3 regions of the Methylobacterium brachiatum genome follow, and region 3 is predicted to be linked to each of the others. Evidence: predicted binding sites of a transcription regulator. Region 3 holds the regulator's gene; each other region holds the start of a gene.

Region 1 (4,281 bases), on a different contig from region 3:
TGAACTGCCGTTTACCTTGTTGCTCCCGGATTTATTCTATTACGCAACTAATTCCGGCGCCATGCCGAAGGTTCCACCCCGTGCTATTCGCCTGTGGAGAGCGTCACGCCGCCTCGCCCGGGGTCGAATACGCAGTGCAAGCGTCGCACCAACGCGATTCGCACCCGACGATTGCGCGGCGGGTGTGACTAGGGGGTGACGGTTGATGCTGCGGCGCGGAAAAAGCCGTCCGGCTGGCAAGGCTGCATCAGGCCGATGGCCGGGGACACGGGGCGACGCGGCATCCTGCACGACCGCGATCCTCTCCGCCCGCACGGGCGAAGCCGGCCGACCCTGCCGCCCTGAAACGTCCGGGCTTGATCGGCGGGACTGACTTCATCCGGGCTGGATGAAGCTGTCGAGAACCATTTTCCGGCCGGCTTTATCGAAGTCAACGGTGAGCTTGTTGCCGTCGACGCCGGCGACGGTCCCGGGGCCGAACTTCATGTGGAAGACCCGCTGGCCGTCCTGGAAGGCGGAGGGCGCGCCGGTCGACTTGGCGATCAGCTCGCCCTCGATCTGGCGCGGCCCGCCGGACCGGCCGCCCGGGGCGCTGCCGAAGCCGGACCGGTTGCCGGAGCCCGCGGCGGTGTTGGCCTGGGCGCGCTGCCAGCCGGGCGTACCGTAGCTCGACCCGAACGGCGTCGGGTTGCGGTCGAACCGCGAGGCGCCGGCCGAGAAATGCGCGGGCGCCTCGACCACGTCGACGGCCGATTCCGGCAATTCGTCGATGAACCGGGACGGGATGGTCGAGGACCACAGGCCGTGGATCCGCCGGTTGACCGCAAACGACAGCTTGGCGCGCTTGCGCGCCCGGGTCAGACCGACATGGGCGAGGCGCCGCTCTTCTTCCAACCCGGCCCGGCCGCTCTCGTCGAGCGCCCGCTGGTTGGGGAACAGGCCGTCCTCCCAGCCGGGCAGGAACACGGTGTCGAATTCCAGCCCCTTGGCGGCGTGGAGCGTCATCAGCGAGACCCGCTCGGCGCCCTCGGCCTCGGAGGCCTCCATCACCAGGGAGACGTGCTCTAGGAAGGCCGCCATGTCGGGGAATTCCTCCATCGAGCGGACGAATTCCTTGAGGTTCTCCAGGCGGCCGGCGGCGTCGGCGGACCGGTCCTTCTGCCACATCTCGGTGTAGCCGGATTCCTCCAGGATGGTCTGGGCGACTTCGCTATGCGGCTGCGTCTCGATGAGGCGGGCCCAGCGGGAGAAGCTCTCGGTCAGCGCCCGCAGGGTCGCCCGGACCCGGGGCTTCAGCTCGTCGGTCTCGCACAGGCGCTGGGCGGCGATCAGCAGCGGCAGGCGGTTGGCGCGGCCGTAGGTGTGGAGTTGCTGCAGGGTGGCGTCGCCCAGGCCGCGCTTGGGCGTGTTCACGATCCGCTCGAAGGCGAGGTCGTCGCTGACATTCATGGTGACGCGCAGGTAGGCCAGCGCGTCGCGGATCTCGGCGCGCTCGTAGAAGCGTGGGCCGCCGATCACCCGGTAGGGCAGGCCGAGCTGGACGAAGCGATCCTCGATCTCGCGCATCTGCGCCGAGATCCGCACCAGCACGGCGATCTCCGAGAGCGGGTGCTGCTTGGCCTGCAGGGATTCGATCGCCTCGGCGAGCTGGCGCGCCTCCTCCTCGGAATCCCAGGCGCCGGTGACGGTGACGCGCTCGCCCGGCTCGTCCTCGGTGCGCAGGGTCTTGCCCAGCCGGCTCTCGTTCTTGGCGATCAGGCCCGAGGCGGCGGCCAGGATATGGCCGGTGGAGCGGTAGTTGCGCTCCAGGCGCACCACCACGGCGCCCGGGAAATCGTGCTCGAAGCGCAGGATGTTGTCGACCTCGGCGCCGCGCCAGCCGTAGATCGACTGGTCGTCGTCGCCCACGCAGGCGATGTTTTTTCGCGATTGCGCGAGCAGCCTGAGCCACAGGTACTGGGCGACGTTGGTGTCCTGGTACTCGTCCACCAGGATGTAGCGGAACCGGTCCTGGTAATTGGCCAGGATGTCCGGGTTCTCACGCCAGAGCTTGAGGCAAAGTAGCAGAAGATCGCCGAAATCGACGGCGTTGAGCGTCGCGAGCCGGGCCTGGTAGGCGGCGTAGAGCGCGCCGCCCTTGCCGAACGCGAAGGAGGTCGCCTCGCCCGGCGGGACCTGCTCGGGGCCGAGGCCGCGATTCTTCCAGCCGTCGATCGTGTGGGCCAGCGCCCGGGCCGGCCAGCGCTTCTCGTCGATGTTCTGGTCGGCGATCACCTGCTTCATCAGGCGCAGCTGGTCGTCGGTGCCGAGGATGGTGAAGTCCGACTTCAGCCCGACCAGCTCGGCATGGCGCCGCAGGATCTTGGTGCCGATGGCGTGGAACGTGCCGAGCCAGGGCATGCCCTCGCCGGCCGGGCCGATCAGCGCGCCGATCCGGTGCTTCATCTCCCGGGCGGCCTTGTTGGTGAAGGTCACCGACAGGATGTCGTAGGGGCGGGCGCGGCCGGTGGCGATCAGGTGGGCGATCCGGGTGGTCAGGACCCGGGTCTTGCCGGTGCCGGCCCCGGCCAGAACCAGCACCGGACCCTCCGTCGCCTCGACGGCGCGGCGCTGCTCGGGGTTGAGCCCTTCCAGATAGCTGGCGGCGTCCCGCCGGAGGGCGCCCATGGCGCGGGCGGCGATGGAGGTCGGAGCGCCGTCCCCGGCGGGCTGCGCGTGCGGGCCATTCTGCATTCCGCTTCCCTGGACCAAATCGCGAACGGCGTCGAGGGTGTTCGGGGCGGCGCGGCCCTCTGGCGCCGTCCGGGACTTATCGTGCTATGGCCGGTCGCAGGTTGCCCAGGGGGGCACGCGACGGCGGGGCATCACGGTGCCGCGACCGCGCGGGGTGGTTCGCGGAACGGTGAGCGTGCGTGATCTTCTGACCGCGCTGGCGGGCGCCGTCATCCTGGTTCTCGTCGCGGCGCTGGCCGTCCCGCCCGTCATCGATTGGCAGGCCCAGCGCGGCCTCGTCGACCGGGCGCTCGCCCGGTCCCTGGACGTTCCGGTCCGGACCGACGGCCGAATCGAGGTGCGGCTCCTGCCGTCGCCGCGGCTGCGCATCGACCGGCTGCATATCGGCACCGACCCGAACCGGCCGACCCTGGATGCCCGCTTCGTCAAGGCCGAGGTCGCGCTGGCGCCGCTGCTGAAGGGCGAGTTCCGCTTCACCGAGACGCGGGTGGGCCGCGCCGAGATCAAGCTCCCGGTGGCGGCGAGCGACGCCGTGCGGATCCCCTCCGACCTCGGCGAGGCCCTGCGCGCCCGCGACTTCGCCATCGAGGACCTGCACGTCCAGCAATTCCTCGTGACCACGCAGGTGCCGGCCACCGGCCGGACGGACCAGCTCTACGTCCAGGACCTGCACCTGCAGACCCCCGCCCTGATCGGGCCGTGGCGGGTGGAGGGCACGAGCGGCGGCGTCCCGTTCCGGGCGGTCAGCGGCACGCCGGGGGCCGACGGGCGGCTCGCCGTGAAGATCGCGGGCGGGGGCGACGCGCATCCGCGCTTCGAGGCGGATGCGCGCCTGGGCCTCGTCCCCAACGATGCCGACGGGACGACGCTGATCGAATCCGAGGGCTCGGCCCGCCTCGTGGTCGGGCCGCCGACCCAGGCGGCCGGCCCCTATCTGCCGTTCTCGCTGGGCGGGACGTTCAAGGCGCGCGGCGCGCAGGTGCGGTTCGAGGGTGTCGAACTCGCGATCGACCCGGGCGGGCGCGCCCTGCGCTTCGCCGGCACCGGCCGGCTCGATCTGCGCCAATGGCGCGCCAGCCTGAACCTGGAGGGCCGCCGCCTCGACCTCGACGCCTTCCTGACCTCGCCCGAGGGCCAGAACCTGATCGCCCGGGGCGTCCCGGATCTCGGGCGCGGCCTGCCGGCGATGCTCGACCTCGATCTCGCGGTGGGCAGCCTGGTGCTCGGCGGCGAGGAATGGTCGAACCTGGCGCTCGCCGGCACCGTCGAGCGCACGGGCGGCCTGCTGCTGCGCCGCCTGTCCGCGGTCGGCCCCGGCGACGCGGCCTTGAATGTCACCGGCCAGATCGAGGCGGCACCGTTCCACCTCACCGGCCCGGTGGCGCTGAATGCCCCCGATTCCGAGCCGCTCGGGCGCTATCTCCGCCGGCTCGGCCTGGAGGGGCCGCTGACTACGCTTCTCGACGGGCGCCGGATCGATGCCGCCGCCGACCTGTCCGCGGCGGCCTCCAGCCTGTCCCTGCGCAACCTGCGCCTCGGCCTCGGGCC
Region 2 (4,281 bases), on a different contig from region 3:
AAATTCTTTAATTTTGTCGGAGGCAGCCTCATAGGCGGCCTGAAGGGGTGCACTCATCTCAGCGAGATCGAGAAGCCCTTGCTGCTGAAGCACGCCTATGAATGGTGATTTCAAGTATGCGGTAAACTGGAAGCCCGGAGTGTGGAATCGAGGGGCCACTCTATGGAAGGGGAATCCCTCAGGGCCGCAGAGAAAGACCCATCGCTCAGATGATGATTTCCACTCGATTATTTCCACTTCAACGGGATATGTAGAGCCGTCATCGATAATCGGTGGAAGCGAGTACGTTTCCCGCCCCAATATTATCTGACTAGGATCAAGTTCGCCATTGTCGAAAAATATCCTCACGTCAGAATAATCTGTTAAATACAGCGCAAACACCTCAGATAGCGATTGTATGGCATTCGCCGGATCAAGCGATCTAAAGGTTCTGTCAAGTTCTGTAATGCGGACTTCGACCCCGGTCCCCAACTGTCGATCGACCTCGACCGCCTCGGTGGCCGCAACATCTTCGAGCTTATCCCGAATGATCGTTATCTTGTATTGTAAAAGTTTTCCAGCGTCGAGATATCTAACCGTCCATTCCGCCACTCGGCCAAGCGCAAGAGCTTTATAGCGTCCCTTGCCCTCTTTGCCGTGAAGCATCCTTCTTTTCAATTTCGAGCGATTGCCGTGAGATTTCCAAGATCCGCCAATCTTTGCAAATAAGTACTCAACCTCAGAACGCGGGATTCCATGTCCGTTGTCTCGGATGTTGATGGCTTTCGTGGCCAAGTCATCCGTGTCGATTTCAACGTCGACGCGGGTCGCGTCGGCATCGACAGCGTTCCAGATGAGTTCAGCTGCTGCCTGAATGGGCTTTGCGCTGGAGAGCTTCCGGATATGGTCGCCTTCGACGCGGACGCGATAGTGTTGCTCGCTCATCTCAAACTCGGCCTTGGCGGACGATTTCTGCGGTACAAAATGACACGACGATTGGCCCTAGACATTTATCCTGAGAGCGGAAAATTGACAGACCCGCAATGAGGCAAACAGCCATTGTGGCTGGCGCCAATCACTCCTAGTGACATCCTATCCCGATTCGGTCCTACCAGGATTGCGTTACCGCCTTCGCAAAGCGTCGACCCGCCGTGCGCCGGCACACCCGCAGACGGGTCGCTGCCGGCCGCGGCTTCAGCGCATCCAAGACCGCGCTAAGAATTGCTTCATCCTGCCAGAGACCGCGGTCAGAAGGGTCAGCGCAAGATGCTGTCCCAGAGGCGCCAGGACGTCGTGGGCGCGCCGGATATCCCGGCTGAAGGCAACGAGGGCGAGCGGGCCAATGTTGCGTCCAGGCCACGTTTCCGTCAGCCATTACCGGCCGGCGCACCACTTGATGAGCTAGCGCTGGGGCGCAAGCGCATGCCGGGCCCTTTGCCGTCATCCACTATGAATTCCGCGCCCGCCGCCTCACGTGCAGTCAGGTCGATGGGCTTGGCCGCCAGGGCCGATGCCGGCCCGGCACCACCGGCGCTCGGAAGCCGTAACACCAGCATTTCGTTCAACTTTCTTCGACCCATCCACAGCCGCCCACCGCGATATTCGCCGGATCCAGCATATCGGTTGAACCCAGGCCGTCGGTCGGCTTTGTTCTTACTGTGTTCTGGTTCGGATCGTGGTCGCCGTGCATATCGAGCGCATCGAGGAACTGCAGATGGGCAGCCCCGACGCCGTGCGCGTGCCCCTGATCGGGCACGCGCTCTGCGCGGGCTTCCCGTCGCCTGCAGACGATTTCCTTGAGGGCGCGCTGGAACTGCCGCGGTGGTTGGTGCCGAACCCGCCAGCGACCTTCCTGTGGCGTATCGCGGGCTCCTCGATGGAGGCCGCCGGCATCTACGACCGCGACCTGGCGTGCGTGGACCGTAGCTTGAAGCCCGGCCACGGCAGCGTGGTGGTGGCTGCCATCGACGGGCAGATGAGCTGCAAGCGCTTAGTGATCGACGGCAACGTGGCTCGGCTGGCGTTCTGCAATCCGGATCTGCCGGCCTTCGCCGTCGAGGAGATGGGCGAGGGCGTGATCTGGGGCGTGGTGCGCTTTTCGATCCGCTGGCACATCGCCCGTGGGCGGTTGGCGTGAGCGATCCGGCCGCGCGTCTGCGCGACCGGATCGGCGGCGGCCGCGCGGTGGCGCTGATCGATGGCAACAGCTTCTACTGCAGCTGCGAGCGGGTGTTTGACCCCAGGCTGGCCCGGGTGCCCATCATCGTGCTGTCGAACAACGATGGCTGCGCGATCGCCCGCACGGCCGAGGCCAAGGCGCTCGGCATCAAAATGGGGGATCCGTTCTTCAAGATCCGGGAGATGTGCCGGGCCCAGGGCGTGCGGGTATTCTCCTCGAACTACACGCTCTATGGCGACATGAGCGGGCGCACCAACGCCGTGTACCGCCAGTTCGCCCCCCAGGTCGAAATCTACTCGATCGATGAGAGCTTTCTGAACCTGTCGGATGTGGCGCCGGGGCTGCGGGTGGAACTCGCCCGGGATCTGCGGGCCACCGTGTTGGCCTGGACGGGGATCCCCACCTGCGTCGGCATCGGCCCCACCAAGACGCTGGCGAAGCTTGCCAACCACATCGCCAAGACCGTGCCCGAGTTGCAGGGCGTGTGCGACCTGACCGACCCGGCGGCCTACGCCCACTGGCTCTGCCGAATCGACGTGGCCGAGGTGTGGGGCATCGGCCGGGCCTCGCTGGCGAAGCTGGAAGCGATGGGCGTCGAGAGCGTGGCGGATCTGCGCGACCTCGACCCCAGGCCGGTGCGCAAGGGCCTGACCGTGGTCGGCGAGCGCATCATTCACGAGCTGCGCGGGCTGGCCTGCCTGCCGCTGGAAATGGTCCCGGCCCGGCGGAAGGGCTGCGCCGTGACGCGCTCGTTCAGCAGCCGCATCACCGAACGGGCGGTGCTCGAGGAGGCCGTGGCCGCGCACGCCACCCGGCTGGGCGAGAAGCTGCGGCGGGAGGGGCTGGCCACCAATCACGTGTCAATTTTTTACCACACGTCCGAGCACGACAGGGATGCCCCGATGCGGTCGGTGTCCACCACCGTCTCCCTGCCCGAGCACACCAACGACACCCTGGCGCTGATCAAGGCGGCGCAGCTGGGCGTGGCCAAGACCTGGCGCGAGCCTGGGCAGCGGCCGTGGCGGTACTCGAAGGCCGGCATCATCACCAACGACCTGGTGCCGCTGTCGCACAGCCCGCGGGCCTTGATCGGCGCCATGGATCGGGAGCGGTCAGGGCCGCTGATGGCGGCCATGGACGCCTGTAACGCTCGCTGGGGCCGCGGCGCCGTGGTGCCGGCCCGGGCAGGGCTGGTGGCCAAACGGGGCTGGAACACGAAGTTCGAGATGCGCACGCCGCGCTACACGACCCAGGTGGGCGAGCTGCCGGTGGCCCACGCCTGATCGGCGCACTGGCGCCTGTCCGCGTGCCCACGATCCATGTTCACTCCGGTCGCCCAGGCCAGCGGCGCTGCCAAATCCCACGGGCTGCCCTGCCGGCAGATACAGGGTTCCAGCGCGCTGTGCTGCTGATCGGCGCTCTAAAAGCGAAGATTGAGCCGCAAAGTATTAATTTCATCGAGTGATCATAAACACGACCCATGTAAACACGGATCGTGTTCATAATATTGTACTGCTTGATTGATTGACAATAAAAATTCGCAGAGTAAGTTTCCGCTGCCTTCAATAGCTGTGGGCGCCTTCCGATGTATCTCTGCCTCAGCGCTGGCGTTTCGATTGGTCTGTAATTCAGCACATAAAAGAGCCCTCAAATGCGAAACGTCCGCCATGCCGATAAGAATAAGCTCGAAAAGCTGGATCGCTCCATCAAGAATTTAGTCGATCTTGATGCTGGTCAATACATGGACGACCCCGACAAGCCGATGAACGAACTTATCGGCATTCTGAACGGAACGGCCCGCAAGCCGATCGTAAACGACATGCAACTGCGGATCCTGCGCACAGGTATCGAGTACCTGATGGAAGAGCACCCAAGATCGTCCCAGGGTTCGATCGAGGCTGCGATGGATGCGGCGATGCAAGAGGCCATTCGCGTGGCTGAAACGCCCCTGCAGGGCGCCTTGCTGGCCCTCGTGCAGCACCAGCTTAAAGGCCACCGCATCGAGCCGTTGAACGGCTAGAACGGCCTGGCAGGTACCGTATCGAGCACCGACCGCTGTGGTGTGCCGTTTCCTGCTGTGGCTGTCAGCTTTCCCTGCCGCCCGGGCATGCCGCCAGAAGCTG
Region 3 (4,281 bases):
GGAGCCTGGCTCTCGCGCTGGCGCTGGCTGCCGGCTTCCTCGGCTTCGCCGCGGCGACCTGGCGGGTCGGGCAGGTGGCGGCCCCGATCCTGTCCCGGACCACCATCGGGCCGCTCACCGGAATGATCGAGGCGCTGGACGAGCGCGAGGTCGGTGCCCGGCTCGTGATCCGGGTCGAGAGCTTCGCCGGGCTCGATCCGGCGGTGAGGCCGCTCCGGGTCCGGGTCTCGTTCCGGACGGCGCCGCCCCTGCGGCCCGGGGATTTCATCGCCGCCACGGCACGATTGCTACCGCCGCCCGAGGCGGCACGACCCGGCGGCTACGACTTCGCCCGGGATGCCTATTTCCAGGGGATCGGCGCGGTGGGCTCGCTGATCGGCGTGATCACGGTTCAGGCGCCGCCCGCACCGCCGCCGCTGCGCCTGCGGCTCGCGGCCCTGCTGGACGAGGCCCGCAACGCGCTGACGCGCCGGATCGCGCAAGCCGAGGGCGGCCAGGCGGGAGCGGTGGCGGCCGCGCTCGTGACGGGCAAGCGCGGGCTGATCGGGCCGGCCGCCAACGACGCGCTCCGGGCCGCGGGCATCTATCACGTCGTCTCCATCTCGGGCCTCCACATGGTGCTGGCCGCCGGCGTGGTCTTTTGGCTGGTGCGAGCATTGCTCGCCTTCGTCCCGTTCTGCGCCCTGGTCTGGCCGATCAAGAAGATCGCCGCCGGGTTCGCGATGCTGGGCGTCACCGCCTATTGCGCCTTCTCGGGCTGGGACATCGCCGCCGAGCGCTCGCTGATCATGACCCTGATCATGCTGGGCGCGATCCTGGTCGACCGACCGGCTTTGTCGATGCGCAACCTGGCGCTCGCCGCTTTGATCGCCCTGGCACGGGAGCCCGAGGGTTTGTTGGGGCCGAGCTTCCAGATGTCGTTCGGGGCGGTGGCCGGGCTGATCGCCTGCGCGCGGCTGATCGACGGCGGCCTGTTCCGGCGGCCGGGGGCAGGGCGGATCGAGCGGCTCGTCGGCACCGGCCTCGCGGCCGTGACCGGTACCCTGGCGACGACGCTCGTGGCGCAGATCGCCACCGCGCCATTCGCCACCTACCATTTCCAGACGATCCAGCCATTCGGGCTGATCGGCAACGCCCTGACCCTGCCGCTCGTCTCGCTGGTGGTGATGCCCGCGGCGGTGATCGGGATCCTGGCCTATCCTTTCGCCCTCGACCGGCCGGTCTGGTGGCTGATGGGGCAGGCGGTGGGCGGCATGCTGGCGATCTCGGAGTGGATCGCCGGCTTCGATCGGGCCACCCTGGTGCTGCCGGCTTTCGGCACCGGCGCGCTGGTGCTGCTGGCGGCGGGGCTGCTCCTGGCCACGCTCCCGGTCTCGCGGCTGCGCTGGCTCGCCCTGCCGCCCGCCCTGCTGGGGCTCGGCCTCGCCGCGATGCCGGACCGCTTCGACCTCTATATCGACCGGCAGGGCGGCGGCGCGGCCGTGCGCGGGACCGATGGGCGCCTGGCAGCGCTGGGCAGCCCGTCGGCCTTCGTGCTGGAGCAGTGGCTGAAGGCGGATGGCGACGGCCGGTCGGCCAAAACCGTGATCGGCGGTGTCGCGCAGAGCGGACGCTGCGACCGTCTCGGCTGCACCGCGCGCCTGCCGGATGGCCGCGCCATCGCCCTGGTCCGCGACCGGCGCGCCTTCGCGGAGGATTGCGCCCGGGCGGCCGTGCTGATCACCCGGTTCGCCGCGCCGCCGACCTGCCACGCGCCGCTGGTGATCGACCGCCGGGCGCTCGCCGCCCACGGCGCCGTCGCCCTTCGGGCCGACCGCGCGGGATTCACGGTTCGCTATGCCCACGACGAGGGCCGCTCCGTTCCCTGGCGACCGTCCCCCAATGCCGGGCCGTCACCGGTGCAGCGGACCGAAACGCCCGCTCCCGGCGCCCCGATCCCGTCCGAGCCCGACGCCGCCGGTCCCGAAGCCGCGCCCGGCGACGCGCCGGCCGAGCCGCTTCAGTAGCGGCGGACGAGGCTGACGAGCCGGCCCTGGATCTGGACCCGGTCGGGTCCGAGCACGCGGGTCTCGTAGGCCGGGTTGGCGGCCTCCAGGGCGATCGAGGAGCCGCGGCGACGCAGGCGCTTCAGCGTGGCCTCCTCGTCGTCGATCAGCGCCACGATGATGTCGCCGGTATTGGCCGTGTCCTGCTTGCGGATCACCACGAGGTCGCCGTCCAGGATGCCGGCATCGACCATCGAATCGCCGCGCACTTCGAGGGCGTAATGCTCGCCGCCGGCCAGGAAGTCCGGCGACATGGTGATGGCGTGGCTCTGGTTCTGGATCGCCGAGACCGGCGTACCGGCCGCGATCCGGCCCATCACCGGAATCGAGATGGCGCGCCCGCCATCATCGATCATCCGGGTGGTCGCGGGCTGGGGCGGCAGCTTGGACTTGCCACCTTCGACCACGCTCGGGGTGAAGCGGCGGGGCTCGGCCGGCGGCGCGGCGGCCTGCGACAGGCTCTCGGGGATGCGGATCACCTCGATGGCCCGCGCCCGATTCGGCAGGCGCCGCAGGAAGCCGCGCTCCTCCAGGGCCGTGATCAGCCGGTGGATGCCCGACTTGGACTTCAGATCGAGGGCGTCCTTCATCTCGTCGAACGAGGGCGGGACGCCGCATTCCTGCATGCGGCTCTGGATGAAACGCAGGAGGTCCAATTGCTTGCGCGTGAGCATCGACGGGGGACTCGCGGCTTGGCGGACCGCATCGACGCGGCCTCGGAAACAAATCACGAACACGTTAAACGTTCCGCAAGTGTTCCGCAAGCCTGATCCGGCCAAGCTTTGGGGCGGCGAAGCCAATTTGGCGACGGCTATGTCATCGCTAATTGGCGACGACGACAGAAAATTCGTTTCACGTCAGGGGCTTAGCTTGCTCCGATTGGGGAACCTAGTCGGCGTTCTCAACGGCCGCCAGTTATGAGTAACCCGCTTTAACGGAACAGCTTTTTGCGGACCCAGCGTTTGCTATCTGTCCGATTGCGGACCCTATTGCGGACCTCAGCTAAGATGACAAACGGTCATCCAGCCAAGCTGACACGCCCTTTTCGTCTATCTCCGCTCTTATGTCGTCAAAGCGTGTCCTCAGTTTCTCGCGGCTGAGGTCATAGCGCAGCTCGCTGGCTAGAGAACGGTGCAATGCCGATAATTTCTGACCAATCCAAGCCAACTCGAACCCGTCGACAGAACTATCGTCCCAGTCACCACCGCTCTGAAATTTGGAAGCGACTATAGCGATCAGCGCGAAAACATAAGCGTCATGAAGTCCATGCGGATATGACGATTGAGATCGGATCTCTTGTACATCTTTAGCAATCTTATATCGTAGCTTGTACTTATCGGGAACCTTTCCCCTGCGGCGCCACGCTGCCACAGAAGTGGGAACGATTTTGAGTTCTTCGGCGAGGTCCCTGTCTAATTCGACGCCAAGCCGCATTTTCATCGCGTTTATTTCGGCTTCGACATCTGACATGACACGCGCACCCTAACTTGACAAAAGATGACACAAAATGTCATCTTTTGTCGGACCTTGGGTACGATAGCATGACAGCCATCCTCCACGACACCGCAGCTGACTACGATCGCGAGTACCAGCGGATCCGAGCGACCTTCGTGTCTGCTGGCACGTCTTTGAACGCTTGGCTTATGGCGCAAGGCATCGATCGGCGCCTCGCCTACCGTGCCCTCAGGGGGCAGTCCTTAGGTCGTCGCGCCATCGATCTTCGTATTCGCATCCTCCGAGTCGCTTCTGAGATCGAAAACGCCGCATGACCGCGGAGTGGATCTCAGGGCCTGACCTGGCTCACGTCGCCGGCATCTCTCAGCGGAAGGCGAGAAATGCTCTTCTGCGGGCGGCGCGCGGTCTCCCTTGGCGGGGAGCGAACATGCTCACAATGCCTGTGCATGGTCGAGGCGGCAGGGCTGGTACTCACTTGAAGGTCCGGGTCGATAGCCTGCCGGCCGACCTTCAACTCCGCATTCAGTCAGCGCACACGCCCGTTGAAGGGTCGTTGAACCCGTCTGCAAAGGCGCTCAAGGCAGCCGAGTGGTGGGCCTACTTCCTTCGCCCTGCACTGGCTCATCCGAAGGGCTCGCGTGAGCGCCGGGCCGCGATCGAGGCGCTGGCGGGCGTCGAGGTGTGCGGCCCGGACGGGCATTGGTTCTCTCCGAGCCGTCGCGACATCGAGCGCAAAGTCAGCAAGGCGACGGCCGGCGGCATCCGCGGCCTGGTGCGCAAG

The links. The regulator LexA, encoded in region 3, represses DNA repair genes until DNA is damaged. The targets are predictions, from matches to a motif close to TGTTCNNNNTGTGTTCNG.
Region 1: a site for LexA is predicted at 2,744-2,761, ahead of BMZ47_RS26320 (ATP-dependent helicase). Genes of this name have one in related genera too.
Region 2: a site for LexA is predicted at 1,628-1,645, ahead of BMZ47_RS14470 (LexA family protein). Genes of this name have one in related genera too.

What each region holds. Positions count from the first base shown of each region.
Region 1 is NZ_FOQW01000030.1:2,468-6,748, reverse strand. It holds gene BMZ47_RS26320 (ATP-dependent helicase) at 376-2,733, opposite strand; gene BMZ47_RS26315 (AsmA family protein) at 2,909-4,281, shown strand, end outside.
Region 2 is NZ_FOQW01000010.1:44,626-48,906, reverse strand. It holds gene BMZ47_RS14475 (ATP-binding protein) at 1-924, opposite strand, end outside; gene BMZ47_RS14470 (LexA family protein) at 1,664-2,116, shown strand; gene BMZ47_RS14465 (Y-family DNA polymerase) at 2,113-3,441, shown strand; gene BMZ47_RS14460 (hypothetical protein) at 3,810-4,178, shown strand.
Region 3 is NZ_FOQW01000004.1:219,628-223,908, reverse strand. It holds gene BMZ47_RS05350 (ComEC/Rec2 family competence protein) at 1-2,006, shown strand, start outside; gene lexA (transcriptional repressor LexA) at 2,000-2,719, opposite strand; gene BMZ47_RS27855 (hypothetical protein) at 3,048-3,515, opposite strand; gene BMZ47_RS05340 (helix-turn-helix domain-containing protein) at 3,587-3,814, shown strand; gene BMZ47_RS05335 (Mu transposase C-terminal domain-containing protein) at 3,976-4,281, shown strand, end outside.